DNA from 3 places in the Xenorhabdus bharatensis genome. Region 3 is predicted to be linked to each of the others. Evidence: riboswitches for the same ligand, from Rfam matches in the RefSeq annotation. Region 3 holds a riboswitch; each other region holds the start of a gene.

Region 1 (10,456 bases), on a different contig from region 3:
TACAGGATGGTGTCCGTCAGCCGACACCGGAAACCATCCAGTCGTTACTGACAGAAGTGACTATTCTGACAAAATTAGTGGATGATTTACATTTGCTATCTCTGACGGATCGTGGCTCCCTGACTTATCGAAAAGAACAGGTTAATGTCAATGAGCTTCTGCAAATCGCTGTCGCGGTTTATCGTGGACGTTTTGCCGATAAACAAATTTCACTGGAAATATATTTACCGCAAAACACAATAGTATTTGCTGACCCTAAGCGATTAACGCAGCTATTCCATAATTTGCTGGAAAATAGCCTGCGCTATACTGCTGATCACGGAGCAGTGCTTATCCACGGGTATGTGAACCAGCAAAAATGGTTATTAAACTGGCAGGATAGTGCTCCCGGTCTTACTGCTGAACAATGCCAGCGTATTTTTGAACGTTTCTATCGTTGCGAATCTTCCCGCAATCGAGCCAGTGGTGGCTCAGGCTTAGGTCTGGCAATCTGCTACAACATTATTGAAGCGCACAATGGTCTTATTTATGCTGAAATATCACCTTTAGGTGGTATTCAAATTCACGTAGAATTACCGTTGTTCAAATTTTCTGAACAGAAAACGCCAAATAAGATATTGAAATAATGAGTGCACAATATACCGTTCTGATCGTTGAAGACGAACCCAAACTGGGGCAGTTACTGATTGACTATCTACAAACTGCAAATTATCAAACACAATGGTTAGTGCGCGGTGATGAGGTGGTTGCTCATGTCCAGCAACACCAGCCTGATATTATTCTGCTCGATCTCATGTTACCCGGCCTTGATGGGTTATCTGTCTGTAAGGAAATCCGCAAATTTTCAGATATCCCCATTGTTATGATGACAGCCAAAACTGAAGAAATAGATCGCCTGCTGGGGCTGGAAATTGGGGCGGATGATTATGTCTGTAAACCTTATAGCCCACGCGAAATCGTCGCCAGAGTGAAAACGATTTTACGCCGCTGCTATCGTCCGCAGGATATCGTCAGCGAACAGGGAGCACTGACCATTGATGAAAACCATTTTCAGGCTCGCTACCTTGAACGGGTACTGGAACTGACTCCGGTTGAATTCCGGTTACTTAAAATTATCTCCAGCCAGCCCGGACGTGTTTTTTCCCGTGATCAATTGTTGAATAATCTCTATAACGATCATCGTATTGTGAATGATCGAACAATTGACAGCCATATAAAGAATCTACGCAGAAAGTTAGAACAGTTGGATGAAGAGAAATCTTTCATTCGCTCAATTTACGGGTTGGGATATCGCTGGGAAGCCGAAATTTGTCGTCTGATGTAACTTGCCTACTGTTATTAAAAAAATTCACCTGCATAAATTTCAGGCTAAACTTAATCTGATAATTACCCAATCAGGAGAATTTCTTATGGCTATTGGTCACTATGATCTTAAGAAAGCGAAGAACGGGCAATTTTACTTCAATCTGGTCGCAGCGAACGGTGACATTATTCTCAGCAGTGAGATGTACACCACTAAGGCTGCCGCCAATAAAGGTATTCACTCAGTGCAAGTCAACTCTCCCGACAAAGCTCGTCATGAAGTAAGGAAAAATAAATCTGGCAAAACATATTTTGTCCTGAAAGCCAGAAATCACCAGATTATTGGTATTAGTGAATCTTATGGTGATGAAACCGCAATGAAAAAAGGAATGCAGTCTGTGATGAAAACCGGGGTAACAGATAAAATACGGGACTTGACTAAAAGTATGTAATCGTAGTTCGTTAACAGCGCCGCATCCGCGGCGCGTTTTTACCCGCATACCCATTCCTCCGTATCTATATCCGCTATATCTACGGTTGTACCTTGCAAGACAATCTTGAAAGTCAAAAGGTATAAGCGCTAAAATCCCCTCTTTAACCTTACCCTTAGTAATGATAAAGGGGTGAGGTCTGATTTGAACTCAGACTGAGAACGCGAATAATATGTTTACTCCAGAATTACTTTCTCCCGCCGGCTCCCTGAAAAACATGCGCTATGCCTTTGCTTATGGCGCAGATGCTATCTATGCCGGGCAGCCCCGTTACAGCCTGCGTGTTCGTAACAACGAGTTTAACCATGAAACACTGGCTCAGGGGATTAAAGAAGCCCATGAATTAGGCAAACGTTTTTATGTCGTTGTCAATATCGCCCCACACAATGCAAAACTGAAAACCTTTATCCGCGATTTGAAGCCTGTGGTTGAAATGGGGCCTGATGCGCTAATTATGTCCGATCCCGGTTTAATCATGATGGTGAGAGAAGCCTTCCCTGAAATGGATATCCATCTTTCCGTGCAAGCAAATGCGGTTAACTGGGCCACAGTAAAATTCTGGAAACAAATGGGCTTAACTCGGGTCATTCTATCGCGCGAACTTTCACTGGAAGAAATTGCAGAAATCCGCCAGCAGGTGCCTGAAATGGAGCTGGAAGTTTTCGTACATGGCGCACTTTGTATGGCTTACTCAGGCCGCTGTTTACTATCAGGCTATATCAATAAACGCGATCCTAATCAGGGAACCTGCACAAATGCCTGCCGTTGGGAATACAACGTTCAGGAAGGAAAAGAAGACGACACCGGCAACATTGTTCATACCCATGACCCTATTCCGGTTAAAAATATTGAGCCAACACTGGGACAGGGCACTCCGACGGATAAGGTCTTCATGATAGAAGAAGCCAAACGTCCGGGTGAATATATGAGCGCATTTGAAGATGAACATGGCACTTATATCATGAACTCTAAAGATTTACGTGCAGTAGAGCATGTAGAGCGGCTGACTGGCATGGGCGTACATTCACTGAAAATAGAAGGCCGTACTAAATCTTTCTACTATTGTGCCCGTACAGCTCAGGTATACCGCCGTGCCATCAATGATGCCGTTGCAGGTAAACCATTTGATCCAACATTAATGAGCACGCTGGAAGGATTAGCACATCGTGGTTATACGGAAGGTTTTTTGCGCCGTCATACTCACGATGCCTATCAAACCTATGAATATGGTTATTCAGTATCAGAAACGCAACAATTTGTGGGAGAATTTACCGGCAATCGGGTCAATGGGCTGGCTGAAGTAGCAGTAAAAAATAAGTTCCTCGTTGGTGACAGCCTTGAGATTATGACGCCAGCAGGTAATATCAACTTTGTACTGGCATCAATGATAAACAAAAAGAATCAGGCTGTCGAAGTTGCTCCGGGTGATGGTCATATTGTTTACTTACCTGTTCCTGAAGAAATTGAACTGAATTACGCGCTGCTTATCCGTAATCTGAAAGCAGGTAATACCCGAGCCCCACATACAAATACAGTTCCTAAAAATAATTCAGTATGAAATTTACAGAAATAGTTCCATTTTTTTAGAAACAGATCACATCAATACTATTTTATTTCTCGTATTATCCATTCTGAAAAATGAAGAACTAAAAAAGTTTCACTGTAAGACTAGGAACCACCTCCTTGGCTAGCTCAATCTCCCTTGGGCTAGCCTTTTCTTTTCCTGTAATTTTAAAATTTGAAAAATCATCAGTAATATCAGCAAGAAAAAATCATTAACTGAATTGCTGGTTATTGAGTTTATTCAGTCAATAATAATTATCTCGCTACCCATCACAAAATTAATTGTAAATAAAAAAATCAGTTTGAATAAATATCACTCATATTTATTCAACATACTGAAGGAATTTTTAGAAAACACCTTGAGATAGTTATTCTCAACAGAGCAGATTGATATTATCTCACTATACACATGCATGACAGGAGTGAAATAATTAAATTTTAATAAACATAACATTAACTATGAAAAATAGTCTCAACTGAAGCGATCCACTACATCTTCCCTTCCTGCTCACCTTGTACTCTGTGCAAATATAAACAACAATCAGTAGCGCCTTTTGCAAACTGGAGTTAAATATGACTGATATCGTGAATTTGTTAGGAAAAGACGCAGAAAGTTTATTACAGCATCAATGTTCTACTATTCCACGTGAAAATCTCTACATTCCGGGTGCAGACTTTGTTGATCGTGTAATGATCGAAAATAATCGGCCAAACGCGGTATTGCGCTCAATGCAAACTTTATTTAATCATGGGCGTCTGGCGGGAACGGGTTATCTTTCGATTCTGCCAGTTGATCAGGGCGTTGAACATTCAGCCAGTGCCTCTTTTGCAGCAAACCCGCTCTATTTTGACCCCAAAAATATTGTTGAATTAGCGATTGAAGCCGGATGTAACTGCGTTGCTTCGACTTATGGTGTTCTGGCATCGGTTTCCCGCCGCTATGCCCATAAAATCCCGTTTCTGGTCAAACTGAATCACAATGAAACTCTGACTTATCCTGCCGAATATGATCAGACTTTGTACGCCAGTGTTGAGCAGGCATTTAACATGGGCGCAGTTGCAGTTGGTGCGACGATTTATTATGGCTCGCATGAGTCACGCCGCCAGATAGAAGAAATTTCTGCCGCTTTCGAACGTGCCCATGAATTAGGAATGGTCACTGTACTGTGGGCATATTTACGTAATTCCGCCTTCAAAAAAGATGGCGTTGATTACCATACAAGTGCCGATTTAACCGGTCAGGCCAACCATCTGGCCGCAACTATCGGTGCTGATATCGTTAAACAAAAAATGGCGGAAACTAATGGCGGTTACACAGCAATTGGTTTCGGGCACACAGATAAACGCGTCTATACTGAATTGACAACAGAACACCCTATCGATTTAGTTCGTTATCAGTTAGCTAACTGTTACATGGGGCGTGCCGGCTTAATCAATTCTGGCGGCGCTTCAGGTGCCAATGATTTGAGTGATTCAGTCCGTACAGCGGTCATCAATAAACGCGCCGGAGGCATGGGATTAATTCTTGGGCGCAAGGCATTTAAGAAGTCAATGAAAGAAGGCGTTGCTCTGATCCACTCAGTACAGGATGTCTATCTCGACAAGAGCGTCACTATAGCCTGATAAAATCAGGCTAATTAGTTGAATTATAATTAGATATGGGGATATAACTATCCCCATTTTCACAATCAGCCACTACCACCATTGATGGAAATGATGTACCGGCCCAATCCCTTTTCCCACCTCTAATTTATCTGCCTGCACTAAGGCATTTCGTAAATACGCTTTTGCGACGGGCACTGTGCTCTGCCAATCATCATAACGTGGCCGTAATGCAGCAAGAGCCGCTGATAAAGTACAACCCGTGCCATGAGTATTGTGGGTATTAACTCTGGAAGCAGTAAAACGCCATTCCCCTTCAGGTGTAAACAGCCAGTCAGGGCTTTCTCCGTCAGCCAGATGACCCCCTTTCAACAGAACTGCCTGACAACCCATTGATAATAATTTTCGCCCTTGTTGCAACATTTCATCTTCTGTTTCCGCGGAAGAACATTTCAATAGTGCTGCCGCTTCAGGTAAATTGGGGGTAATTAAGGAAACAACAGGGAGTAGTAACTCTGTCATGGCTGTGACCGCTTCTTCAGACAATAACGGATCTCCGCTCTTTGCCAGCATCACTGTATCCAACACAGTATAAGGAACTGGGTAACGATGCAGTATTTCCGTGACAATTTTCACATTAGCAACATTCGATAACATGCCAATTTTAATACTATCTATCCTGACATCTGAAAGCACAGACTCAAGTTGGGCAGAAAGGAAACTGGGTTCAATATCGTAAACTGCTTGCACTCCGGTGGTATTCTGCGCAACGAGAGCGGTAATCACCGTTGTGCCATAAACACCAAGTGCAGAAAAGGTTTTCAAATCGGCTTGAATGCCGGCACCACCGCTAGGATCAGTTCCTGCAATGGTCAATGAATGGATTGACATGATGATGATTCCTGCGACCAGCTCAGGAAAAGCGGTAATCAGAATACCCGTTATCTTTCAAGTTGCCTTTTCAAGATCTGCCGGATATGGGATATACCGAGACTTCCCTACGCTGGCATTATCCAGATCAGGTAATACGGGTACTTCTCAGTTCACTTAAGAACGCCCCGAGCCAAAATAAAAATCACTCTATTAGTATCCCAATAGAGTGATATTTGCAATATGTTATCGTTAAATAATGAAACAGACTAACGATATATATTCAGCTGGTAATGAAAACACCAGCAAAAATAAATTTATTACTTTTAATTACTTTTTATTACTATAAAGTTGTCACGTTTGCAGCAGCTGGACCTTTAGGACCATCCTGAATTTCAAACTCAACTTGTTGGCCTTCAGACAATGTTTTAAATCCATCTTTCATAATTGCAGAAAAATGTACAAATACATCTTTGCTGCCATCAGCTGGAGTAATAAAACCAAAACCTTTAGACTCATTGAACCACTTCACAGTACCAGTGATTTTTGCCATTTCAAAAATTTCCTTTGAATCACTTTATTAGCCGATTGGCATTAAAAAGAAACGAACCCGTATTCATTGTTGCTATTCATTAACAGAAACAGTACTTCGTTTACCCATGTGTTTTATCACATACTCTTTATATAATCGCAAGCCATTTTTTTCAGCGGCACGAGCTAAAGCACATATTTCAAATTATTAATATCTGCTTTTTATTTAACATCAGCCAGAAGTATTTATATTACATAACATCATGAATTAACAAAGAAATAGAATTTTAACTCTAGGAAAGTATTTTGACTTTTTTGATATATAATTCTGTTTATCACGCTTATTAAGCGATACAGCAGAGAGTTATAATTTTCAAACTTAATTGAGGAAGCAATAAAATAACGGAGTATATTTGTTAACATCTTAGAGTGTAATATGATTGCTCCAGATTCAGCTGGTTTATATTTTGTATATCCTTTATTAAATATTGTTCAGTTACATTCCACCTTATTCAATTTATAGGCGTCCTTTATTATCTAAATATGTCAGAAGCTGACATCATGTTTATAGCATTGGCAGAGCTAAGCTTTAAACAACCTATTACGCAGGTATCAGATCAGCGAAAACATCATTATGGAGAGAAATGGATAACATTCATTTTATATGCAATTTTTGTAGTTTACATTTTCACATAGTTTTCTCATGTAATAAAATTTTGTTATCAGGGATTAATAAAATTAGATTCATGATAAAAAAATCAGCCGGGCATAATGCCCGGCTGAAAAAGTATACTCGTTTTAAAACTATCAAATTATGTCTTTGCTTTATTCGATCTGGAAAATAAATAACCAACCCACAATGCGCCAATCCAGAATGGCATGAGGATCACAGATATACGTATATCAGGTATCGTCAGGATGATAACAAGAATACAAGCCAGAAATATCAGGCACAAGAAATTACCAAATGGATACCAGAATGCCCGGAAGCTTGTCTTAACACCTTCTGAATCCTTCGCAGCGCGAAACTTCAGATGTGACACACAGATCATAATCCAATTAATAACTAAGGTTGTCACTACCAACGCCATCAAAAGCTCAAATGCTTTACCCGGCATAGCATAGTTAATCAATACACCTATCGATGTTGCCAAAGCCGACAGTGCAATTGATAAAACCGGAACACCGCGCTTATTCACTTTAGTCAGAATACGTGGTGCATTACCCTGCTTAGCCAAGCCATACAGCATTCGGCTGTTACAATAAACGCCGCTGTTATAAACCGACAATGCTGCGGTCAGCACAACAATATTTAAGGCATTAGCAACCCAGAAGCTATCTAGGTTATGGAAAATCAGAACAAATGGACTTCCGCCCTCAACAACTTTTATCCACGGATAAAGAGACAACAGAATGAACAACGAACCGATATAAAACAACAAAATACGGTACACAACCTGATTAGTTGCCTTTGGGATATTTTTTTCTGGATTTTCAGCTTCTGCCGCCGTAATCCCAACGGTTTCCAATCCGCCGAATGAGAACATAATTACGGCCATTGCTGTGATCAGACCCGCAGCACCATTGGGCATGAAACCGCCATACTGCCATAAATTGCTTACGCTGGCTTGTGGCCCCCCTGTTCCGCTGATGAGCAAGTAAGAACCGAAGAGGATCATGCCGATAATGGCCCCGACTTTAATCATAGAGAACCAGAATTCCGCCTCCCCATAGAGCCGGACATTAATTAAATTGACAGAATTAATCACCACAAAGAATATTGCGGCTGAAACCCACGTTGGGATCTCTGGCCACCAGTATTGAATATACATACCGACAGCGGTGAGCTCCGCCATTCCAACCAGTATAAACATGACCCAGTAATTCCAACCGGATAGAAAACCAGCAAAATTACCCCAATATTTATAAGCGAAGTGGCTAAAAGAACCTGCTACCGGTTCTGCAACAACCATTTCCCCCAACTGGCGCATTATCAGGAATGCAATAAAACCACTGATCGCATACCCCAGAAGCACCGAAGGCCCGGCCATTTTTATCGTTTGGGCAATTCCCAAAAATAACCCTGTTCCTACTGAGCCACCGAGTGCAATAAGCTGAATATGCCTGTTCTTTAAACCACGCTTAAGCGTCGACTGTTGTATGTGCCCCGTCATCTAGTCCTCTTATTTCGATAATTATATCCGTTGTATTTCAAGCCACTTCTGTGCTGGTTTCATTCACTCACCGCAGTGATGCAGCCCGAAATCCATTGGGTATAGAACCTGTTTAAACTATTTTATTTGTCGTTTTGGACCTGAACTGGCCGAAGAAACCTGAGATTCCTTCAATTTTTGCGCGATCTATCATACCCAAACTACACTGACACTATTGCTATCGTGTCAAACTCTAATTTTGACTCAATATTTAGTTTACTCATTCAAATCAGATGAATATTAAAACATCATTCACAAAGAATAAATACCGGAAATGCATACTAATTCACTCTTCGTTCCCTTGTGATTGTAATGCATATTCAAGCCTGATAAGAGTAAAATTAGCTCTGGAATGTCGATTATGTATAAAACTAAAATCTTGAAAAGAAGTTGTGTATACTTCTCATCACCTTTAACCAATTTATAATTGTAATGCCACAGGATAATCACTTAGCACTTGTATGCGCACTGAGTAAATGGATAGAAAACCACCTTGGTCGTGTCATCCATCTTGAAGAACTTGCTGCTTACTCTGGCTATTCGCTTTGGCACATGCAGAAAATATTCAAGGAAGTCACCGGGATCTCACTGGGTAAATACATACGCCAACGTCGTCTGGCTGGTGCTGTACATCTTCTGAAGAACAGTTCCCAACCCATTTTTGATATTGCGCTGGATTTTGGCTTCGGCTCTCAATCCCATTTTACTTATATGTTCCGTAAAGAATATGGCATTACACCTTACGATTTTCGTCAAAGTACAGATATAGAACTTGAAGTTAAACTTCCCTTACACCTGTCTTACGATTGCTAATCATCAGATAGACTATGCGGCCGGGTTTCGATATCAGGCCGCTACCTTACCAACTTCTCCAACCCCTTCCCTAGTACCGCAACGAGATTAGTTTTCATTTAATTTATACTTTTCAACTAAGGCCAATGCTATCGCTTCCGTTTCTGCATCAGGATATCCCTGAATATCTGAAGGGCGAAAATGCATCTGAAATGCCCGGATCGTTTTATGCGTATGTACATCCAGATAACCTGTCTGAGGAATAGCATACCCGTAAACAGACAATGCTTTTTGTATTTTGATAACAGGAACGGGCATATCCGGGGCTCTGCCTGCCAGATATTTATTTACCGTGGCAGCATCAGGCCAAGCACCGATTCCTGCTTCATAAAGAGTATGCCACGGGAAAATAGGCCCAGGATCTTCTTTCCGAAGCGGGGCGATATCACTATGACCAACCACATTCACAACTTCAATTTTATGCCTACGGATAATGTCTTTTGCCAGTCGGATCACAGCATCTATTTGTGTTGGATAATATGCACACCACTCTTTTTTGAAAAAGTATTTTTTAAATCCACAATTAACTATTTCTATACCGATAGAATAGTTATTTAGATTTTTATATCCCCTCCACTCACTTCTGCCTGCATGCCAGGCTTTTTCCCCCTCAGAAGATAATTGAAAAATAATCGGTTCATTATTTTTATATTTGGGATGAGCAGGAATCAAATACTGAACGCTGACATTACCACCAGTCAGAGCCCGCAAAGAACGTTTCTCATTCAAGGCCGTGTAATGTATGACCAGAAACTTGACTGATTCAATATTCTGTTTTGTCGAATATGAATAAGAATGATCAATAAGATAATCGTTTCTTTCTTCCAATGGAGGCTGTCGGCTACAGCCAATCAGTAACGTAATAAACACGCCTACTAAGATTTTTCTCATCATATTTATACAGTAACAGAAGAAAAATTGAATAATATCACTATATAGTAGATGAAATTAGAGTGGATGCTGTCTTTTTATCGGCTGGAATGTTACACGTTATATCGTTTTTACAATAACATAAAAGCCGGACTTCCATTA
Region 2 (10,456 bases), on a different contig from region 3:
TTTCACAAATTTCACGGAAATGGGTATAGAGGAAGTTTTCCTGATGATGGGAAAGACACCATTTCGCCATAATGGAACCCCCACGGGAAACGATGCCTGTCAGTCGTTTGGCGGTCATCGGGACATAGCGCAGCAGAACACCGGCATGAATAGTGAAATAATCGACTCCCTGTTCCGCCTGTTCCAGTAACGTATCGCGGAACATTTCCCACGTCAGGTTTTCCGCAATGCCGTTGACTTTTTCCAGTGCCTGATAGATGGGAACTGTACCGATTGGCACCGGGCTATTACGCAGTATCCATTCACGGGTTTCGTGGATATAGCGCCCGGTGGAAAGATCCATCACGGTATCCGCGCCCCAGCGGGTAGACCAGATCAGCTTCTCAACTTCTTCTTCAATGGAAGAGGTTACGGAAGAATTACCGATATTGGCATTCACTTTCACCAGAAAGTTACGCCCGATAATCATTGGTTCGGATTCTGGATGGTTAATGTTGGCAGGAATAATCGCACGACCCGCAGCGACTTCCTGTCGCACAAATTCCGGCGTAATGTTTTCCGGTAAGTTGGCACCGAAACTTTGCCCCGGATGTTGCTGGAGCAGAATTTCGCCGCGAATACGTTCACGCCCCATATTTTCCCGCAGAGCGATAAATTCCATCTCCGGCGTAATAACACCTTTACGCGCGTAGTGTAATTGGGTAACGCGTTCGCCTGATTTCGCTTTCAAAGGGTGGGGGCGATGGTGAAAACGCAGGTGATCCAGACCAGCATCAGCAAGGCGCTGTTGGGTAAAATCAGAGCTGAGGGTTGTGACAGGCTCTGTGTCATTGCGCTCTTCAATCCACGGCTGGCGGATTTTCTGCAAACCTGCGTGGACGTTCAGCACGGCTTCAGGGTCGCCATAAGGGCCGGAAGTATCATAAACAGGTACGGGTTCATTTTCCTCAAATTGAGGCGCTTCTTTTGTCCCGCCAACCAGTGTAGGAGATACCTGAATTTCACGCATAGGAACCTGAATATCCTCGCGTGAGCCTTCCAGATAGATACGGCGTGAATTGGGGAAGGTAACACCCTGAATTGAATTGATAAATTCCTGTGCGGCATCCCGTTGGACTTTACGTGGACGTGCCGGATGGGTTTTAGGGGAGATATCCGTTGTAGGGATAATATCGGCGCTGGAGGTAACAGTTTCGTTAGTAATAGCATTAGACATAGCAAATTCCTGACTGTGTAATCGCCTGTAATCAGGCTTAAGTTGAGAAAATTGCTTGTCTGGAGCTCGCAGGGAGTAATGATGGTTGCTGAACGATGTTATCTGGCAGAAGGTCTGTACAGAAGCAATAAGTCATATCAGCAGAGGGATTACTCTTGTTCCCTTCGCGGGTATTAGCCCGATCAGGTTCTGCGGATCCCGAATAAACGGTCTCAGCCTGTGTTCACCGTGATATACGCTGAACGCTAGGCACTCCGACAAGAAAACACCCCAGAGTATAAAGGGGATTATGGAAACTGCAACCGGAAAACTGAGCCTTTTGTATTGGCCCGATGTCAGGTATTAACTCCGTGGCGCTAACGCCCTGCTCAATTGCTTCCAACCATGTTTTTCTGCTGCTGACTGTAATTTTGTATCAGCATTAACCGTAAATACCTCACTGGCAAAGAAACACATCGGTAAGTCGTTTGCTGAGTCTGTGTAAAAAGAGATATGTTGTGGCGATAAATTCTGTTCTGCCAGCCATTGCTGTAAGCGGGTCACTTTCCCTTCACGGAAAGTCGGGATACCCTCAATATCGCCGGTATAACAACCCTCTTTCATGACCATATCAATGCCCATTGCGGTTTTTACGCCGAATGCAGCCGCAATTTTTTTCACCACGAAAGAAACAGTCGCAGAAATGATAATGACAGGAATATTTTGTTGGCGGTAAATATCTAATTGTGTTTTCGCTGCGGGATAGAAGAGAGGCTTGATTGTCGTTTCCACAAAATCCGTCAGCCAGACATCAACTTGTTCATGGGGTATTTGGCAGAGGGCTTGCAAACTGACTGACAGGTATTCCTGCATGTTCAGCTTCCCTGCGCTGTAATCCGATATCATTTTCTGATCTGCTTCTACAAAACGTGGGTCAGTAATGATCTGTTTTTCCCATAAATATTTTGTCCAGAGTAGACTGGAATCCCCACGGATCAGGGTGTCGTCCAGATCAAATATGGCAACCTGCTGTGACATAGTTGTTATTCCTCACATCCGAAATCGACAGGATAGGGTCGGTTGAAAGAGAATCAAATATTTTATTGTGACTTATTATTGCTTTATTGCTGCTCACTGTTATTGCCGTGCTTCAATGAATATCCGAAAACATGCACATTCAGAAACATTGTTAATATAACAGATTGCAGACAGAGTACGATGAAGAAGAGTATGCTGTAATGGTATTAACCTTGGTTAACATTTAATTAACACTGACTTGGTTAATATATTCTTAATGATCACAGCATATGACACAACACATGATGGAGCCAATAATGCAAAAAAAACTGACAGGTATAGAACGAGGCTGGTGGATTGTCAGCCTTGAAAACAGAGTTTGGCTTCCACAGGGAGATTTACCGCTAGGCACTGCCGAGAGCTGGTCATTACAGGGCCTTGTAGCCTACGCTATCGGCGAGTGGTTGGGAGAAATAGTATGGCTTGTCCGTCATAAGATGGCATCAGAGATGTATTCTCCCCGCCGGATTGTAGAACAGGATCCTCAATTATTTCAGCTGGTAGGGCGCGGAGTCCAGTTGGCTGAGTTTTACCGCTCACATCGTTACTGTGGGTATTGCGGTCATGAAATGCAGCAGACTGAGCACGAGTGGGCCTGCCTGTGCCACCATTGCGATGAACGCTATTATCCGCAGATTGCTCCTTGCATTATTGTGGGTATCCGCCGTGAAGATCACATTCTACTGGCACAACATCAGCGTCATCGCAATGGTATTCATACCGTGCTGGCTGGGTTTGTGGAAGTGGGTGAAACACTTGAAGAGACGGTTCACCGCGAGGTGATGGAAGAGAGTGGGATAAAAATCCGTAACCTGCGTTATGTGACTTCTCAACCGTGGCCTTTTCCGCATTCATTGATGATGGGGTTTCTGGCTGATTATGAGAGTGGCGATATTGAGCATGACCCCGTTGAGCTAATCAGTGCGGATTGGTATCGATATGATGATCTTCCCCTGATCCCCGGGCCTGATACGATTGCCCGCCGTCTGATTGAGGAAACGGTCGCACTGTGTCGTCAGAACTGTCGCCAATATTGATAGTGAATACTTACAAATCATGAGAGTTACCCGATTTTTTCTATCAGGTAACTCTCAATATTTCAGGGTACTTGGTTATTCTTGTTCCGTAAGACCCCGGTTTTTCAGCATAGATTCGGTACTTGGCGGTTTACCTCGCCAGTTTATATACAGTTTTTCCAGATCTGTACTATTACCGCGTGACAATATCTTATCGCGGAAAATCTGCCCATTTTCTCTTGTCAGACCGCCATGCTCGGTAAACCATCCAAACGCATCGTCGGCCAGCATTTCTGTCCACAGATAGGCATAATAACCGGCAGCATAACCACCACCCCAAATGTGTTTGAAGTAACTGGAGCGGTAGCGCGGTGGCACGTAGCTGAGATGGATGTTGTCTTCTTGCAGAGATGCGGCTTCAAATTTATTCACGTCCTGCTGGGGCTTATCAGCGGCTAGCATATGCCAGTGCATATCCAGCAATGCGGCTGACAGCAACTCAGTCATTGTATAGCCTTTGTTAAATTTATCCGCCTGATTGATTTTATCCATCAGCGCCTGTGGCATGACCTCGCCGGTTTGGTAATGTCTGGCGTAATTCGCAAATACCTTAGGATCGCGAGCCCAGTATTCATTAATTTGTGATGGGAACTCCACAAAGTCACGAGCAGTACTGGTTCCTGACAACGTCGGATATTCCTGATCGGCGAACATGCCGTGTAAAGCATGCCCAAATTCATGGAATATTGTGATCACGTCATCATACGATAACAGCGCAGGCTGGCCCGGAGCCGGTTTAGTAAAGTTGGCAACGTTGTAAATTACCGGTTTGGTTCCGAAGAGTCTGGACTGATCAACAAAATTACTCATCCATGCGCCACCGGCTTTATTGTCACGCTTAAAGTAATCGGAATAGAACAGCGCCAGTTGTTGCCCGTCTTTATCGAAAACTTCATATACGTGGACATCGGGATGATAAACCGGAATGTCTTTGCGTTCTTTAAAGGTAATGCCATAGAGCAGGGTAGCGGCGTAGAACACACCGTTATTCAGGACGTTATTCAGTTCGAAATAGGGCTTAATCTGGGACTCGTCCAAATCATACCTTGCCTTGCGTACCTGTTCGGCATAGAACGGCCAATCCCATGCTTCCACTTTGAAGCCGCCTTTCTGCTGGTCAATCACGTCTTGAATATCTTTTGCTTCACGTTCAGCGCGTGCAGTTGCAGCAGGGACGATATCACGCAAAAACTTCAATGCGACTTCTGGTGTTTTTGCCATCTGGCTCTGCAACTTCCATGATGCGTAATCTTTGAAACCCAGCAATTTAGCCTGTTCAGCCCGGATTTTCGCTAAGCGGGACAGCGTTTGGCGTGTGTCGTTATCATCCCCTTTTTCCGCTCGGTTCCACGATGCTTCGAATAACGCCTTACGTGTATCGCGATCTTTCAGATCTTGCAGAATCGGTTGTTGGGTCGTGTTCTGTAATACGAACAGCCATTGATTATCCAGCTTACGCTCACTGGCAGCCTGTGCAGCCGCAGCCATTTCGCCATCGGACAGCCCGGCCAGCAGATTTTTATCTTTAACCGCCAGAGCGCCATCTTTAGTTGCTGCTAACAATTTATTGGTAAATTGAGTACGAAGGGTTGCCGATTCCTGATTTAATGATTTCAGCTTTATTTTATCGGCATCAGATAAATTGGCACCCGCTAATTCGTATTGCTTATAGATGACTTCTACCAGACGGAGCGATTCTGAGTCCAGATTCAGTGTTTCGCGCTGTTGGTAAACGGTTTTGATGCGGTTGAACAGTTTACTGTTCAGCATTATCTCATCATTCATTGCCGCCAGTTTTGGTGACATTTCCTCACTGAGTTTTTGTAGACCGTCAGTCGTATTCGCTGAGGTCATCGCCCAAAATACGTTTGTTACCCGATCCAGCGTCGTGCCAGTTTTCTCCAGTGCGATAAAGGTATTTTCAAAGTCAGGCGGAGCGGGATTATTGGCGATCTTCTCCACTTCTTCCAGCTTCTGTTTAATACCGGCCGTGATTGCAGGTGAGTAGTCTGTTTCTTTTATTTTATCGAACGGAGGGGCCTGGAAGGGTAGTTCGCTGGTATAGAAGAAAGGATTATTCTTATCCTGTTGTTGGTCAACTTTATCGGTCACACTTATCTCCTTTATCTGACCACCTGATACGCTAGTGTGGCCGGATCCCCGTTTATTTTCTTCGGCTTGCGCCTGAGTGCCTAATGCTAAGCCAATAGCCAGTACTAAAATGGATAAACGCATCAGTCGAAACTCCTCCATGTAAATTTTATAGGTTATTTATCAATAAAAATGACTTTATAAGAGCTTTGAGACAGTCGATTGACGATGGCCGCTTAACGAAAGCCCATTAACGACCGTCAATTAACTAACGTAAACCAATTCATCCAACGATTAACTGAAAAGCGCGAACGGTGAAGGATTATGGCAATGTGAGATACCAGATTGCCTGCGCGCTACATATCTGTAACACAAGGTTAACATAATGAGAGCGATAGACCGGAGTGCCTAGTCCTTGTTGCTAGTTTTGTGAACCCATACATAAATTTTTTTCATCTTAGGTTGTTGATTGATGACTGAACGTTTATTTATTGGCACTCACAACGGAAGTTGGGCGGTTGACGTGTTATCATGCGGGCGCTTTTTGTCGATAATCAAGGGAGCCTGTCATGAATGAGTTGAAAAACGACCGTTATCTGCGTGCCTTATTACGTCAGCCAGTTGATATCACTCCGGTATGGATGATGCGGCAGGCAGGGCGATATTTACCTGAATATAAAGCAACACGGCAGGAGGCGGGGGATTTCATCTCGTTATGCAAAAATACTGAACTGGCCTGTGAAGTCACACTTCAGCCTTTGCGACGCTTTCCACTGGATGCAGCCATCCTGTTTTCCGATATTTTGACTATTCCTGATGCAATGGGATTAGGGCTGTATTTCGAAGCCGGTGAAGGCCCGCGTTTTCAGGCGCCAATCCTTAACCATGCCGATGTAGAAAAGCTATCTGTTCCTGATCCGGAGATGGAGCTGGGTTATGTCATGGATGCTGTCCGTGCGATACGCAAGGCTTTGGCAGGGCAGGTTCCTCTGATTGGTTTTTCCGGTAGTCCGTGGACACTGGCAACCTATATGGTCGAAGGCGGAAGTAGTAAGGCGTTTACTAAGATCAAAGCCATGATGTATGCTGAGCCGGCGACACTTCATCTGTTGCTGGATAAATTGGCTGATAGCGTTATTCTATATCTGAACGCCCAGATTAAAGCAGGCGCACAATCTGTCATGATTTTCGATACGTGGGGCGGTGTTTTATCCCAGCGCGATTATCAGGAGTTTTCCCTGCAATATATGCATAAGATTGTCGATGGATTGATCCGCGAACATGAGGGTCGCCGAGTACCTGTCACCCTGTTTACAAAAGGGGGAGGACAATGGCTTGAGGCAATGGCGGCAACTGGCTGTGATGCGCTTGGGTTGGACTGGACAACGAATATTGCTGATGCTCGTCGTCGTGTCGGAGATAAAGTCGCTCTACAGGGGAATATGGACCCATCCATGCTGTATGCCTCACCAGCGCGTATTGAGCAGGAGGTTTCGACTATCCTGCAAGACTTTGGCACAGGCAATGGGCATATTTTCAATTTGGGGCACGGCATTCATCAGGACGTTCCGCCAGAACATGCCGGGGCTTTTGTCGAAGCAGTACACCGGCTGTCAGCGAAATATCATCAATAAATCTATGTACAACACGAAAGCACTACGTCAGGAACAAACAGAGAAAGCACAACGAGTGATCCGCCATGATGTGCTTCCGGCTTCTTTTATCCCGGAATTCATTGCAGGGGCTGACGTAGGGTTTGAAGAAAACGGCACGGTAACCCGTGCCGCCATCGCTGTTTTACATTATCCCTCTCTTGAGCTGGCAGAATACCAAATCGCGAGAATGGCGACTGTACTTCCCTATATTCCCGGTTTACTCTCATTTCGTGAATATCCGGCATTGCTTGAAGCATGGGGCAAGTTAAACTTACGTCCTGATTTAGTGATGGTTGATGGTCAGGGGATAGCTCACCCAAGGCGTTTTGGCATTGCCAGCCACTTTGGTTTGTTGGTGGATGTTCCGACAATTGGGGTAGCTAAAAGTCGCCTGTGTGGTGAACATGCTCCTGTCGGAGAAGTAGTGGGAAGTCGTCAGCCACTGATCGATCATGGTGAACAGATCGGTTTGGTCTGGCGGAGCAAAAAAAGGTGTAATCCACTCTATATTTCCATTGGTCATAAGGTCAGTATTGATAGCGCCATGGGTTGGATTGAACACTGTATGAAAGGATATAGGTTACCTGAACCGACCCGTTGGGCTGATGGAATAGCCTCAAATAGAGCGTTTTTTAGGCAAACAATGCAGAAAAGTCTTTAATTGAAGCGGAAATATGTGGATATTCTTGATTTTCAGGTAAACTTCGGCGCAAATTAGGCATCATGAGTAACGACTAATGTTAAGAAACCCGATTCACCTGAGGTTGGAGAAGCTTGAAAGTTGGCAACATCTGACTTTTATGGCTAGTCTATGTGAGCGGATGTATCCGAATTATCACACGTTTTGCCATCAGACTGAGTTTGCTGATCCTGCACAATATCGCCGAATTCTTGATCTGGTGTGGGAAACATTAGTTGTCAAAGATGCAAAAGTAAATTTTGATAACCAGCTGGAAAAATTGGAAGCCATTATCCCATCAGCAGATAGCTATGATATTTATGGTGTGTATCCAGCAATTGATGCGTGTATTGCATTAGGTGAAGTCATTCATTCGCGTTTGAGTGGTTCAACGTTAGAGCATGCAATAGCCGTCAGTGAAATATCCATCCGTACTGTCGCCATGCTGGAAATGACGCAGGCTGGTCAGGAAATGACAGAGGATGAATTAAAGGCATTGCCTGCCATTGAAGAGGAATGGGATATTCAATGGGAGATTTACCGTTTATTGGCGAACTGCGAAGAACGGGACATAGAATTAATTAAAGGATTAAAGGCTGATCTCCGTGAGTGCGGAGTCAGCAATATCGGCATAAATTTAGAGCAATAAGTTATAAAACGTGACTTAGTGCTTGATTTGCCGGATTTAAAGACTTCACATTTGCCCTCACTCTGTTCTAAATTGAGGGCGAAAAGAAGTGGCTATCGGTGCGTGTATGCAGGGGTGCTGTCAAATCGGCATATCCGTCGCACTCGATGCTTTGCAAACGATAAACACACTGTAAGGATAATCTATGAATAAGACTGAATTAGTTGATGCAATCGCAGCAGGTGCTGATCTGACCAAAACTCAGGCTAAAGCTGCTCTGGAATCAACTTTGGCTGCAATCACTGAATCTCTGAAAAGCGGTGATGCAGTGCAACTGGTTGGCTTTGGTACTTTCAAAGTTAATCATCGTGCAGAGCGTACTGGTCGTAACCCACAGACTGGTAAAGAAATCAAAATCGCAGCTGCAAACGTACCTGCTTTCTCTGCTGGTAAAGCTCTGAAAGACGCAGTTAAGTAATCGTATTGCGGAAAAAGAAAAAAGAGGGGAAGTCAACGCCCCTTTTGTTGATGATACAGGGGCTGTTAGCATTGGGGTTTATCTCATTGCTCAGCGCCTGCTCAGTCAAACCGAACGAACCCACTTTCAGTGCCAGTGGTTTCATTACCGATGGTGGCGTTATCCGCCTATGGCGTCTGAATGATCAAAACAGTAAACCTCAGGTTATCATGAGCGTTTACAGTCCTTACCAGCACAACAACACCACTGTTACTTTCTACGAATATCGTCAGGGCCATTTGTGGCAGATACGCCGCAACGTGTTTAATGATAATCCAACAGAAGAAATCCTGCGGTTCGATAAAGACGACGACATCGTTTTTATGCAACGCCAGTTTAATGGGCATCGCGAACAACTTTCCAACGATGACATCATCAGGTCATTGTTTGATGCCAGCCGAATAAAAGAAACCAGTGATGTTCTGATTGCCGGGAAGGTAAAACTGATGCAGGGGCACTGGCAGAACGGTGAAGTGACTACCTGTTCAGGGGAGAAAATATCTATTGAGTTTGACCCTCAGTCACAGGCATGGCTCGAAGAAAGAAGTAAAAACAGTTATGGCATACTCACCATTGCGTGGCTGGACTCACCAGAAGGTAAACAGTTATTGTTAGTGGCCAATGACGATTTTTGTCTTTGGGAGCCGACGAAAGATAAACTGTAAACCTGTTACTTTCGCCGACTTTTTATTACTGGCTTTTTTTCTGAATATCGTTATTTCAGACGAGCAATAGCACGGTAGCCAATGTCTTTACGATAAAAGCAGCCTTTCCAGTTAATCTTTTCTGCTCTCAGGTAAGCTTTTGTCTGAGCTTCTGCGATATTGTTCCCCAATGCCGTAACACATAAAACACGACCACCGGCAGTGATTACCTCTTTATCTTTCAAAGCCGTTCCAGCATGGAAAACTTTTTCATCAGACTGTGGTTCACTGGGTTGAGGGTTTTGATTCAGACCAGTAATGACATCACCTTTAGAATAATCAGCCGGATAACCGTTTGCCGCTAGCACGATACCCAGCGCAGAACGGCTATCCCACTCAGAGGTTTTGCCATCTAACTGACCTTTTGCACCAGCAAGACACAATTCAACTAAGTCGGAACGCAGGCGCATCATAATAGGCTGTGTTTCAGGATCACCAAAGCGGCAGTTAAATTCGATAACTTTCGGTTCACCCTGCTTATCAATCATCAAACCGGCATACAGAAAACCGACGTAAGTATTTCCTTCCGCAGCCATGCCTTTAATGGTCGGATAAATGACTTTTTCCATGACCCGCTGGTGGACTTCATCAGTGACCACGGGAGCAGGGGAATACGCGCCCATTCCACCGGTATTCGGCCCGGTATCACCATCACCTACCCGCTTATGATCTTGACTGGTTGCCATAGGAACGACGTTTTTACCATCCACCATGACAATAAAACTGGCTTCCTCTCCATCCAGAAACTCTTCAATAACAATCCGATGACCGGCATCGCCAAACGCATTACCTGCCAGCATATCTTTAACTGCACTCTGTGCTTCTTCGATTGTC
Region 3 (10,456 bases):
TAACAGCAGGATCAGAGAAGGCACTTCTACCATGACACCAATTTGTGGCATCGCAATGGCTGTGCCAGCAGATTGTTCAACTTCTGACTTTGCCCTGTTGATCAGTTTTTTGGTTTCATCAATCTCTTCGATACAGCTTACCATCGGCAACAATATTTTCAGATTTCCGGTCGATATATTCGCTTTCAACATCGCCCTGAGCTGGATAAGAAATATTTCCGGCTGATCCAGCGTTATACGGATCCCCCGCCAGCCAAGGCAAGGGTTTTCTTCATGAATAGGCATATACGGAAGATGTTTGTCAGCGCCAATATCCAGTGTTCTCAAGACAACTGATTTGTCAGGGAAAAGTGTCAACATTTCCTGATAGCGGTTTCTCTGCTCATCTTCTGATGGAAAACCGCTGTGCAGCATAAAAGGGATCTCGGTACGATACAGGCCGACCCCATCAATACTATCGCCTATTTGTTGCTCATATTTCAGGCTCAGCCCTGCATTAAGCTGAACCAGTACCCTCTCTCCACTTTTAAGCCGGGCTTTTTGTTGCAACCCTCCTTCCGCCAGTTTACTGAGAACCTGCTCTTCTTCGATAATCTGGCGATATTCCTCAACAACCCGTGGTTCTGGATCAATGAAAAACTCTCCCTGATAGCCATCCAGAATCAACATTCGGTTATGCAGCAATTCAGGATGAATATCAGCGCCCATAATCGCAGGGATCCCCATTGCCCTGACTAAAATTGCAGAATGTGAATGAGTCGCTCCATCACGCACAATAACACCCGCCAATTTATCCTGCGGAATTTCAGCCAGTAAGTTAGCACTGAGTTCATCTGCCACCAGAATAAAGCGCTCCGGCCACTGACTATTACCGGTAAAATCATCGTCCAGATGAAAGAGTAACCGCTGCCCGAGCGCCCGCAAATCAGAAGCCCTTTCCCGCATATAGGCATCCTGAAGGTGGGCAAATTGTTCCGCGTATTTCTCCACAACACTTTTTACCGCCCACTCTGCGATAAAACCGTTATCAACCGAGTGAAACAGATCCTGTTTAAGTTTCGGATCATTCAGTAAGTGGGAATAGAGGTCAAAAATAGCGGCACTTTCTTTCTGCGAGCTGGCGGTAAAGCGTTTACTTATCCGGCGACATTCTGCTGTTGCCTGCTCAAGCGCACGGGTCAGGCGGGAACGTTCGGCCTGATAATCAAGTGCTAACGCTTCAGATATCTGCTCAAGTGAGGGTTGGGAACAGTCCTGCCAACCCTGAGCCATCGCAATTCCCTGAGAGACCGCCAGTGCTTTGATGTGGGTCTGACAATACTGACTTGATAATCCACGAACCTGTGCCTGAGCAAGGATCGCAGCCAATTGCATGGCGAGAGTCACCATAAAAGACTCTTCACTTTCATCAAACGATCGCCGCTCATTTTGCTGAACGACCAGAATCCCCTGCAATTGGCGGCGGTAGATAATCGGAGCACCTAAAAAGGCCCGGAGATTTTCTTCTTTTACCTGAGGAATATATTTGAAGCTGGGGTGATCACGTACATCGGCAAGGTTGATTAACTCTGACAAGCGCCCGACCTCCCCCACAACACCTTCGTCAAAGGAGAGGCTGACCGTGCGCTTTCCCGGCTTCTTCAACCCCCGGGTTGCCATCAGGTAATAACGCTGGCGCTGGTGATCTGCCAGATAGATAGAACAAACATCCGTATTCATTGCTAAGCAGGTTTCATTAACTAACAGCTCAAGCGCTTCCGACAAATCCGTTGCAATAGCAACCTTTTCAACAATTTCCCGTAAGCGCATGAGCATAACAATTACCTAACTTCTTCTACGGCGATAATAGGCTGAGTAGGGTTGTGGCGATGATTCCTGTACCGGCATCACGATGGAGGAAAATTCTTTCATCACACGGCGATACACATCCCGTTTAAAGGAAACAACCTGCCTGACAGGGTACCAATAGCTCACCCACCGCCAACCATCAAATTCTGGTGTACTACTGCGCTGCACATTAATTTCTTTTTCACTGCAAAGCAGCTGCAATAAAAACCAGCGTTGCTTTTGCCCGATACAAACGGGCTTTGTATCCCAACGCACCAAACGTTTGGGTAATTTGTAACGCAACCAGCTACGGGTGGAGGCTAAAACCCGTACATCTTTGCGACTTAAACCAACTTCTTCGAACAACTCACGATACATCGCTTGCTCTGGCGATTCTCCCGGATTGATACCTCCTTGGGGGAACTGCCATGAATGCTGTCCATAACGGCGGGCCCACAGAACCTGCCCCTGACGATTACAAATTACAATTCCTACATTCGGGCGGTAGCCATCATCATCGATCACCAGACTACCTCTCGATAAAACGAATTTGAAAAGATAGCTAATTGTTTCACACTCCCCTCAAGCGGTAAACCTCTATACCCAATGGATTTAGAATTACATCTCAGCGGCAAGGAAAGGCCCCTTTGGAATGGGGTTCCCCGCCTATTGATAAAACGATAGCAGAAATGTGAACACGACCAATAAGTCAGAAAAAATAACCAGAAAGGCGACAGATATATTAATGAGGCTTTGCAGTCACTGCTTTAGTCTCTACAATACAGTCATCTCAACGGGGTGCGATTGTTGTCAGACAACATCGCTGAGAGCAAACCCGTAGAACCTGATCCGGTTGGTACCGGCGTAGGGATTTGAGCCACTACCCAATTGATATATCGCAGTCATTTTATCAGACACTTTCTCAAATCCTTTACCAACCTGCCAGTCACTTACTTAAGTGTGAGTGCTAATAACGATTGTTAATAACCACTATTAATAATTACTATTGATAACGACAGGAGAGCAAAGTGTTGAAGCGTTTATTTTCCCGGTTTATCACAATCGGTGTATTATCGGTTTTTGCCTGTGCCTTTGCTCAGGCAGCACAGGCTAAGCCTACACTGACCGTTTATACTTATGATTCGTTTGCCTCTGAGTGGGGAGCAGGCCCGGCCATTAAAAAAGCGTTTGAATCCGAGTGTGACTGTGAATTAAAACTCGTTGCGTTGGAGGATGGTGTTTCTTTACTGAACCGTATAAGAATGGAAGGTAAAAAAACCCAAGCGGATATCGTGCTGGGTTTAGATAATAACCTGATTCAGTCGGCTCAACAGACGGGGTTATTCACCCCTGTCAGCATTGATACCACAAAATTAAAACTGCCTTTCACATGGAATAACAAGACTTTTATTCCTTACGATTACGGTTATTTTGCTTTTATTTACAATAAAAACACCTTGCCAAATCCCCCAAAAAGCATGGCTGAACTCATTAACAGCCAGCAGAACTGGAAGATTATTTATCAGGATCCGCGCACCAGTACGCCCGGCTTAGGTTTTTTACTCTGGATACAGGAACTCTATGGCGATAAAGCTGCACAAGAGTGGCAGAATATTGCCAAAAAAACGCTGACGGTGACTAAAGGCTGGAGTGAGGCATACGGGTTATTCCTGAAAGGAGAAGGCGATATGGTGCTCAGCTATACCACCTCACCGGGCTATCACATCATGTCCGAGAAAAAGGATAATTACGCCGCAGCCATATTCGATGAGGGCCATTATTTGCAGGTTGAAGTTGCTGCACAACTGGCATCAAGCAAGCAGCCTGAACTGGCCCGGAAATTCATGCAATTCATGCTCTCCCCCGTATTCCAGCAAGTCCTTCCGAACACGCAGTGGATGTATCCTGTTACTGATATTCCTCTGCCGGAAGTGTTCAAACAACTGCCTGTGCCAGAGAAATCTCTGCAATTTAACGCAGATGAAGTAGCAAAACACCGCACACAATGGATCCGTACATGGCAAAGTGCTGTAAGCCGTTAATCGCGGGTTGGTTATTGCCGGGGGTGATTGCCTCCGGCCTGTTGATCCTCATTGCGCTTTCCGCTTTTGGCGCTCTGTGGTTTTATGCGCCTGAAAATCACTGGCAGGTATTTCTGAATGACAGCTATTTGTGGCATGTGATTCGTTTTACTTTCTGGCAAGCATTTTTATCCGCCTTATTCTCGGTGATACCCGCCATATTTCTGGCCAGAGCGCTCTACCGCCGCCGCTTTCCGGGCAGAACGTTTTTCTTGCGCCTGTGCGCTATGACACTGGTGCTGCCGGTTTTAGTCGCTTTGTTTGGCATACTGACTGTTTACGGACGCGTTGGCTGGCTGGCCAATCTTTGCCAGTGGATAGGGATTGAATACCATTTCACGCCTTACGGTCTTCAGGGTATTTTACTGGCTCATATTTTCTTCAATATGCCGATGGCGACGCGCTTATTACTCCAGTCACTGGAAAATATTGCCATAGAACAACGGCAGCTTGCCGCTCAGCTTGGTATGAATGAGTGGCAACACTTTCGCTTTGTCGAATGGCCTTACCTGCGCCGCCAGATTTTGCCGACAGGCGCTCTGATTTTCATGCTGTGCTTTGCCAGCTTTGCCACTGTACTGACATTAGGCGGCGGCCCTTCTGCAACAACCATTGAGCTCTCTATTTATCAGGCTATCAAGTATGACTACGATCTGGGTCAGGCCGCCCTGCTGGCACTTATCCAGCTCTTTTGCTGTCTTGGTCTGGTGTTACTGAGCCAAAAGCTTAAAGGCATACTTTCGGTCGGTTATGGGCATCAGCAACAATGGCGCAACCCACAGGATTCCTGGCTGAAAAAGCTATGTGACGGATTGCTTATCGCTATCGCATTACTGCTTTTGCTCCCGCCGTTACTGGCAGTCATCATGGATGGGCTGAACAGCGCGGTATTGGATGTTCTCAGTAAACCCGAATTATGGCAGGCGTTCACAACCTCCATTGTTATCGCACTGGGAGCAGGCTTATTATGCATCTTCCTGACAATGATGCTGTTATGGAGCAGCCGCGAATTATACCTGCGCCATTTATCGCGCTGGGGACAGGCTCTGGAAAGCAGTGGTTTGTTGATTCTGGCGATGCCGGGTATTGTGCTTGCGACTGGCTTTTTCATTTTACTGAATAATACCATCGGGTTACCCGATTCTCCTTACGGGCTGGTTATCCTGACCAATGCCTTAATAGCCATTCCCTATGCGTTGAAAGTACTGGATAACCCAATGCGCGATCTGGCTGTGCGCTACAATCCGTTGTGCCACTCCCTGAATATTAAGGGATTCAATCGTCTGCGCTGGATCGAGCTTAAAGCCCTGAAAATCCCGCTGGCACAGGCTCTGGCTTTTGCCTGTGTGCTGTCAGTCGGGGATTTTGGCATTGTGGCGTTATTTGGTGACGAAAATTTCCGTACCCTGCCTTTCTATCTCTACCAGCAAATCGGGGCATACCGCAGTCAGGATGGAGCAGTCACTGCTTTCCTGCTTTTGCTCCTCTGTTTTATTTTGTTCAGTGTGCTTGAACGCTTACCGGGCCGACGCCATGATTAAACTTGAAGATGTGACTTATACCTATGAACAAATTGCCATGCATTTCAACGTCAGTATTGAGGCGGGCGAGCGCATTGCTATCCTCGGCCCGAGTGGGGCGGGTAAAAGTACATTATTAAGTTTAATCGCGGGGTTTCAGTTCGCAGAATGTGGTGATATCCGGTTGAATGAGGAAAATCATACCCATTCAGCCCCTTCCAATCGCCCGGTATCCATGCTGTTTCAGGAAAATAATCTGTTTTCCCATTTAACCATTGAGCAAAATATCGGTTTGGGTTTACACCCCGGCTTGAAATTAAATGCTCAACAACAGCAGACACTGCAACAAATCTCATCACAGGTATCACTGACGGAATACCTGAACCGCCTACCTGCCCAGCTTTCCGGCGGGCAACGCCAACGGGCGGCATTGGCCCGTTGTTTAGTGCGTCAACAGCCCATCTTATTGCTGGATGAACCTTTTTCAGCGCTCGATCCTGCATTACGCAATGAGATGTTGGAATTGCTGGATCAGGTATGCCGCGAGCGGAAACTCACTTTACTGATGGTATCTCATAATCTTGATGATGCCGCTAAAATTGCCCCGCGTTCTCTGCTGATTGTGGCGGGTAAAGTTTATTATGATGGCGCTACGGAGAAACTGGTGAAAGGAGAAGTGCCTGAGGCTGGGATTTTGGGGATAGGAAAGTTGTGAGTGAAAAGCTAAGGCCATGCTCCCAATGATGAGATATCACTAAAGTTGATGTGGTTTGTCATTACTGTCATAAAACAGACAAGGTTAAAGGCCATTGTAAAGGACAGAACAGGTCATCCCCGAGAACAATGTCAATTAGGCTTCTTTGCTTAGAAGCCTGAAATATTTCATTATAAAACCTAAATTTTATTTTTATACCACCACAAAAAATATTTCATACCATTTTCATTATGTCATCTCCCTTGATTTATTTAAGCAAGAAATTAGTTTATCAATATCTGCTTTAGTTGTTCTGAAACTGGTTATACAAGCGCGCAATGTTTTCACACCTGCGTAATGGGTCATTGAGAGCCAATGACTATTCTCTTTCAACACCGCCGCCAATATATTTTCTGTCATATGACCATCAGAATCGATAAAACATGCAATAGGTAAATCTGAAGGATTGATAACTTCCCATCTATTTTCAATTAGTCTCTGTTTTAAATATATTCCCAGATCAATCTGTTGCTCAATCATATTTCTGAAACCGGTATGCCCTAGGATAGCCATAGGAATGAATAATTTTAGACCATTAAATTTTCGCGACCATTGGACAGAGCAGGCATAAGGATCAAGATTATCTTCATATTTATCTGGCATATAATTTGTTGAAACAGCAAAAGATTGACTAAGAATGCCGGGACAAGAAGAAATAAACATACCTGTACCCATTGGTGCCGCCAGCCATTTATGGGCATCTAATGTTATTGAATCGCTATGCTCTATACCTTTTAAAAGATATTTATATGTATCACTGAGCAATATTGCTCCGGCCCATGCAGCATCAACATGATAATATAAATCATACTCTTTACAGATATCAGCAATATCATCAAGTGGATCAATAATCCCTGCATTTGTAGTCCCAGCCGTTGCAGAGACAAAAAAAGGTTTTTTTCCACTGACTTTATCTTTTTCAATAGCTTCCCTTAATTTTTTGACATCAAATTTCCCATTTTTATCTACCATAATCAGCCGTACAGCGCTTTTTCCTAGACCTGACTGTACTGCAATTTTAAGCCATGCCAGATGGCTGTCACTCGAAACATAAAACACAGGATTACCCTTTATTTTTGATAATCCTGTGTTTGTGTAATCAGGAAATTTCTTAACTAATGCACATATAAGCGCTGTAAAATTAGCTTCTGATCCACCATAGGTAAAAATACCATTTGTTTCTTCACTACGGTAACCTGCAGTAATACCAAAATAATTAATAATTTTATTTTCAATCTCAACGCAAGCCGGAGCATGACTCCAAGCTGCCATTTGTGGATTATATATTGATGTTATAAATTCAGCGATACCTCCCCAAAAAGAAGATGTTGGGTTAAATAATCCAAAATAATTTGGACTTGTAACATGCACAATACCATTATTTAGTAAATCAAAGACATCATTCAATACATCTTGGGGATGATTATCTTTATTAAAATCATATTTTGATATGATTTTAATAATATCATGCTTAGATAAAATTGGACTCACCTGAGCATAATCTAAATTGGAAATGCGCTCATTGATTGATTCATTTACATAACTGATTATTTCCTCTCGTAAATCAACATTAGGAAAAAAAGAATCTTCAACACTATTTTTTATAAAACCATTTATTTTATTGCTCTCATTCATATTCTTCTGCTTATTGATATTAAATAATGATCAGGGATAGGATTATTCTCTATTGACTGATGAATTTGATCAGCACTCAGAACTACGGCAGAAAACAACTGTGTATTACTAATCCCATGTGTACGTTCTGATAAGCCATTAACATAAATGAAAATCTTTAACTTACCAGAAATTGTTAAATACAATTAAGTAGTGCCGGGATTTCAGAATGGTAATAGTGCATTTTAATAAAACAAAAAACCATTACTTATATAGAATAACTGCCAGGAGAAAATAAATTGGTTATGGAGCTCACAAAAACGCCTTACTATAAAAACGACCCAATATTATTTTAGATAACTTAATAACATTTTTATGAGTTATAGCCCCATTATAATAAACATTATTTTTTCGAAAAAGGTTTTATAAACGATATTATGCTTTTCTCTACAGTCACTCATATTTTTCCTTAGGATCCCGAAACGCTTCATTATAAAGTCTACGTTTTATTTTTATACCATCACAAAAAATATTTGATATCACTATCAGAATATCATCTCATTTTATTTAAATAATGAATTAACTTAAGTCAATCAATTAAATTATACACAATCATCAACAGATTTAATCTGTGACCATACTTTTCTATCACAAAGAGTATCTAAAGAAAAGTTCACCTCTGGCAGTAAGGGATCAAAAAAATGCCTCGTAGTTTTATAAGGAAGAATTTTTTTATCCTCTATCTCGCGTGTGATATTATTAATGCAATAGGGTTTATTATCCTTCCAATCATATACCTTTACTCTGTGATCACTATATTTTAACCTTACTACAGGTATAAATAATAATCCAAGTCCGTACGCAACATTTAACCTATGGTTTCCATCCATCACCCAGTTTGATTTATATTCAATAGGAATAATACTTTTCCATATTCCCTCTAAGCTAATCTTTCTTTGTAATTTTTCAACCATGATGGCATCTACTTCTTCAGATTGAACTAAATTTTTAACAAGTTCAAAGCCAATATGATACGATTTTCCTGACACTATTCGTTGTTTCATTTTGTTTCATTCCACGCTGATGGAAATCAATTTTTATTGAAATACTGCTTATATTTCTGAAATGAAGAGTTTTCAATTTCAAGTCACTTTCTCTTACAGTCACAAGCAATCATGTATACAAGTGATATTTCTTCATAATTGGAAGCTGGTTTTACTATCTCAGAAGTCATTTTGTAACCGCTTGTACTTAAACAAGCGGTATCAGACATTAAAAAGCCATCTTTAATGGTGAGATTAACAGCTCTCCAGACATCACACCGGAAAGGGCTGACGGAATCAGAAAAAGCGAAGAACAACCCGTTTAATCAGTTTCGATTAATTCCTACTCACTAATTCCGACTGTATGAGTCCGGGAAAAAGTCATCAATGCATACTTTATCATCGGGACTGAGTGTGTCCAGCAACTGCTTCGCTACTGCCAGATCGAGGATCCCCATGCCAAACGGCGAAAATATACGCGGTTGTTTATTATCAGGAACAATGCGCTGTTCGATTAAATCAGCGATCCCTCCCGCCATAAAATCGTGATGGCCTACCTGCTGGCTGGCAAGGTGGGGGGAAGTCTGCGCCTTCAGGCAATGACTGACATCATCCGCGATATTCTGCCCAGCTAAAATTATTTCCGGAGCCAGATCACGCAACGACATATGCAGCACAGTCGGAGCATGGCTAAACCAAGCGGGTGAAGTAATATAGGGCTGAGTTGCTGAAGTGGCAATCAGCACCATATCTGATTCACGGATGGTGGATTCCAGCGATGTACTGTAGCTGGTACCAACCCAACCAGCAGACTTATCACGAAATATTTGGATGCGGGTTTCACTGAGATCACACATGCAAAGTTTATCGATTTCCCATCCCAACTTTACTAGTAGCCCCAAAGTATTATGCGCAATAGGCCCACAGCCTATGACACCAAGCCGTTTAATCTTTTTAGGTGTCGGATGCAAATAACTGGCGCCGAGTACTGCTGAAGCGGCGGTACGAGCCGCACTGATCAGACTGCCCTCAAGGCAAGCACGCGGATAACCAGTGTGCCTATCATTGATAATCAGCACTGCCGAAGCCCGATCCAATCCCTTATCAATATTTTCTGGAAAGCTGGATATCCACTTAATACCCGTAATCGCATCATCACTTTCAATGGAAGCAGGTAAAGCGATAATCCTCTGTCGTGGGTGATTTGGAAAACGCAGGAAGTAGCTGTCCGGATTGACAGTCTTACCGTGAGCGTGTTGCAGGTAAGCCTGTTTGACTGACTTCACTAGCATGTCAGGATTCGCATCCAGCCAAGGGGCGATTTGCGCGGCACCAATTACCGTAAAAGAAGGTGTTGTATTTGCCATAATTACCTTTTATTCATGTGTTATTTAACGCGTCTTATACAACTTCAGCTTTCGGCAGCAGAGTAGGAAAGTGAGTTTTGACCCAACTGGGGTTATAAATGGTGTCGATATAACGATCTCCCATATCTGGTGAGATAGCCACTATGCATGATCCTACAGGGAGAGTAGCAGCATACAGCTCAACCCCAGCCAGTACCGTGCCTGACGATCCCCCTAACAATAGGCCACGTTGAGCTAACCGATGACACAT

The links. A riboswitch is a leader RNA that binds a small molecule or an ion and turns the genes downstream of it on or off. The one in region 3 is predicted to bind thiamine pyrophosphate.
Region 1: linked by a shared signal. The riboswitch ahead of thiD (bifunctional hydroxymethylpyrimidine kinase/phosphomethylpyrimidine kinase) and the one ahead of thiB (thiamine ABC transporter substrate binding subunit) in region 3 are both predicted to bind thiamine pyrophosphate.
Region 2: linked by a shared signal. The riboswitch ahead of thiC (phosphomethylpyrimidine synthase ThiC) and the one ahead of thiB (thiamine ABC transporter substrate binding subunit) in region 3 are both predicted to bind thiamine pyrophosphate.

What each region holds. Positions count from the first base shown of each region.
Region 1 covers NZ_JBBMXG010000004.1:193,230-203,685, forward strand. Annotated here, with positions in the region: gene baeS (envelope stress sensor histidine kinase BaeS) at 1-626, shown strand, start outside; gene baeR (envelope stress response regulator BaeR) at 626-1,324, shown strand; gene AAC855_RS05760 (YegP family protein) at 1,410-1,754, shown strand; gene trhP (prephenate-dependent tRNA uridine(34) hydroxylase TrhP) at 1,966-3,351, shown strand; gene fbaB (class I fructose-bisphosphate aldolase) at 3,930-4,979, shown strand; gene thiD (bifunctional hydroxymethylpyrimidine kinase/phosphomethylpyrimidine kinase) at 5,052-5,849, opposite strand; TPP riboswitch at 5,937-6,029, opposite strand; gene cspE (transcription antiterminator/RNA stability regulator CspE) at 6,172-6,381, opposite strand; gene AAC855_RS05785 (amino acid permease) at 7,172-8,533, opposite strand; gene AAC855_RS05790 (helix-turn-helix domain-containing protein) at 9,005-9,385, shown strand; gene AAC855_RS05795 (N-acetylmuramoyl-L-alanine amidase) at 9,473-10,315, opposite strand.
Region 2 covers NZ_JBBMXG010000025.1:35,957-46,412, forward strand. Annotated here, with positions in the region: gene thiC (phosphomethylpyrimidine synthase ThiC) at 1-1,216, opposite strand, end outside; TPP riboswitch at 1,359-1,483, opposite strand; gene AAC855_RS18680 (HAD family hydrolase) at 1,559-2,233, opposite strand; gene nudC (NAD(+) diphosphatase) at 2,530-3,309, shown strand; gene dcp (peptidyl-dipeptidase Dcp) at 3,385-5,583, opposite strand; gene hemE (uroporphyrinogen decarboxylase) at 6,009-7,073, shown strand; gene nfi (deoxyribonuclease V) at 7,078-7,755, shown strand; gene AAC855_RS18705 (YjaG family protein) at 7,832-8,422, shown strand; gene hupA (nucleoid-associated protein HU-alpha) at 8,607-8,879, shown strand; gene AAC855_RS18715 (DUF1481 domain-containing protein) at 8,930-9,583, shown strand; gene purD (phosphoribosylamine--glycine ligase) at 9,634-10,456, opposite strand, start outside.
Region 3 covers NZ_JBBMXG010000006.1:86,992-97,447, forward strand. Annotated here, with positions in the region: gene ptsP (phosphoenolpyruvate--protein phosphotransferase) at 1-1,815, opposite strand, end outside; gene rppH (RNA pyrophosphohydrolase) at 1,825-2,352, opposite strand; TPP riboswitch at 2,612-2,716, shown strand; gene thiB (thiamine ABC transporter substrate binding subunit) at 2,856-3,869, shown strand; gene thiP (thiamine/thiamine pyrophosphate ABC transporter permease ThiP) at 3,845-5,449, shown strand; gene thiQ (thiamine ABC transporter ATP-binding protein ThiQ) at 5,442-6,143, shown strand; partial or broken gene AAC855_RS21605 (IS1 family transposase) at 6,179-6,275, shown strand; gene AAC855_RS07695 (pyridoxal phosphate-dependent decarboxylase family protein) at 6,372-7,817, opposite strand; gene AAC855_RS07700 (ParB N-terminal domain-containing protein) at 8,399-8,860, opposite strand; gene sbnB (2,3-diaminopropionate biosynthesis protein SbnB) at 9,190-10,206, opposite strand; gene sbnA (2,3-diaminopropionate biosynthesis protein SbnA) at 10,241-10,456, opposite strand, start outside.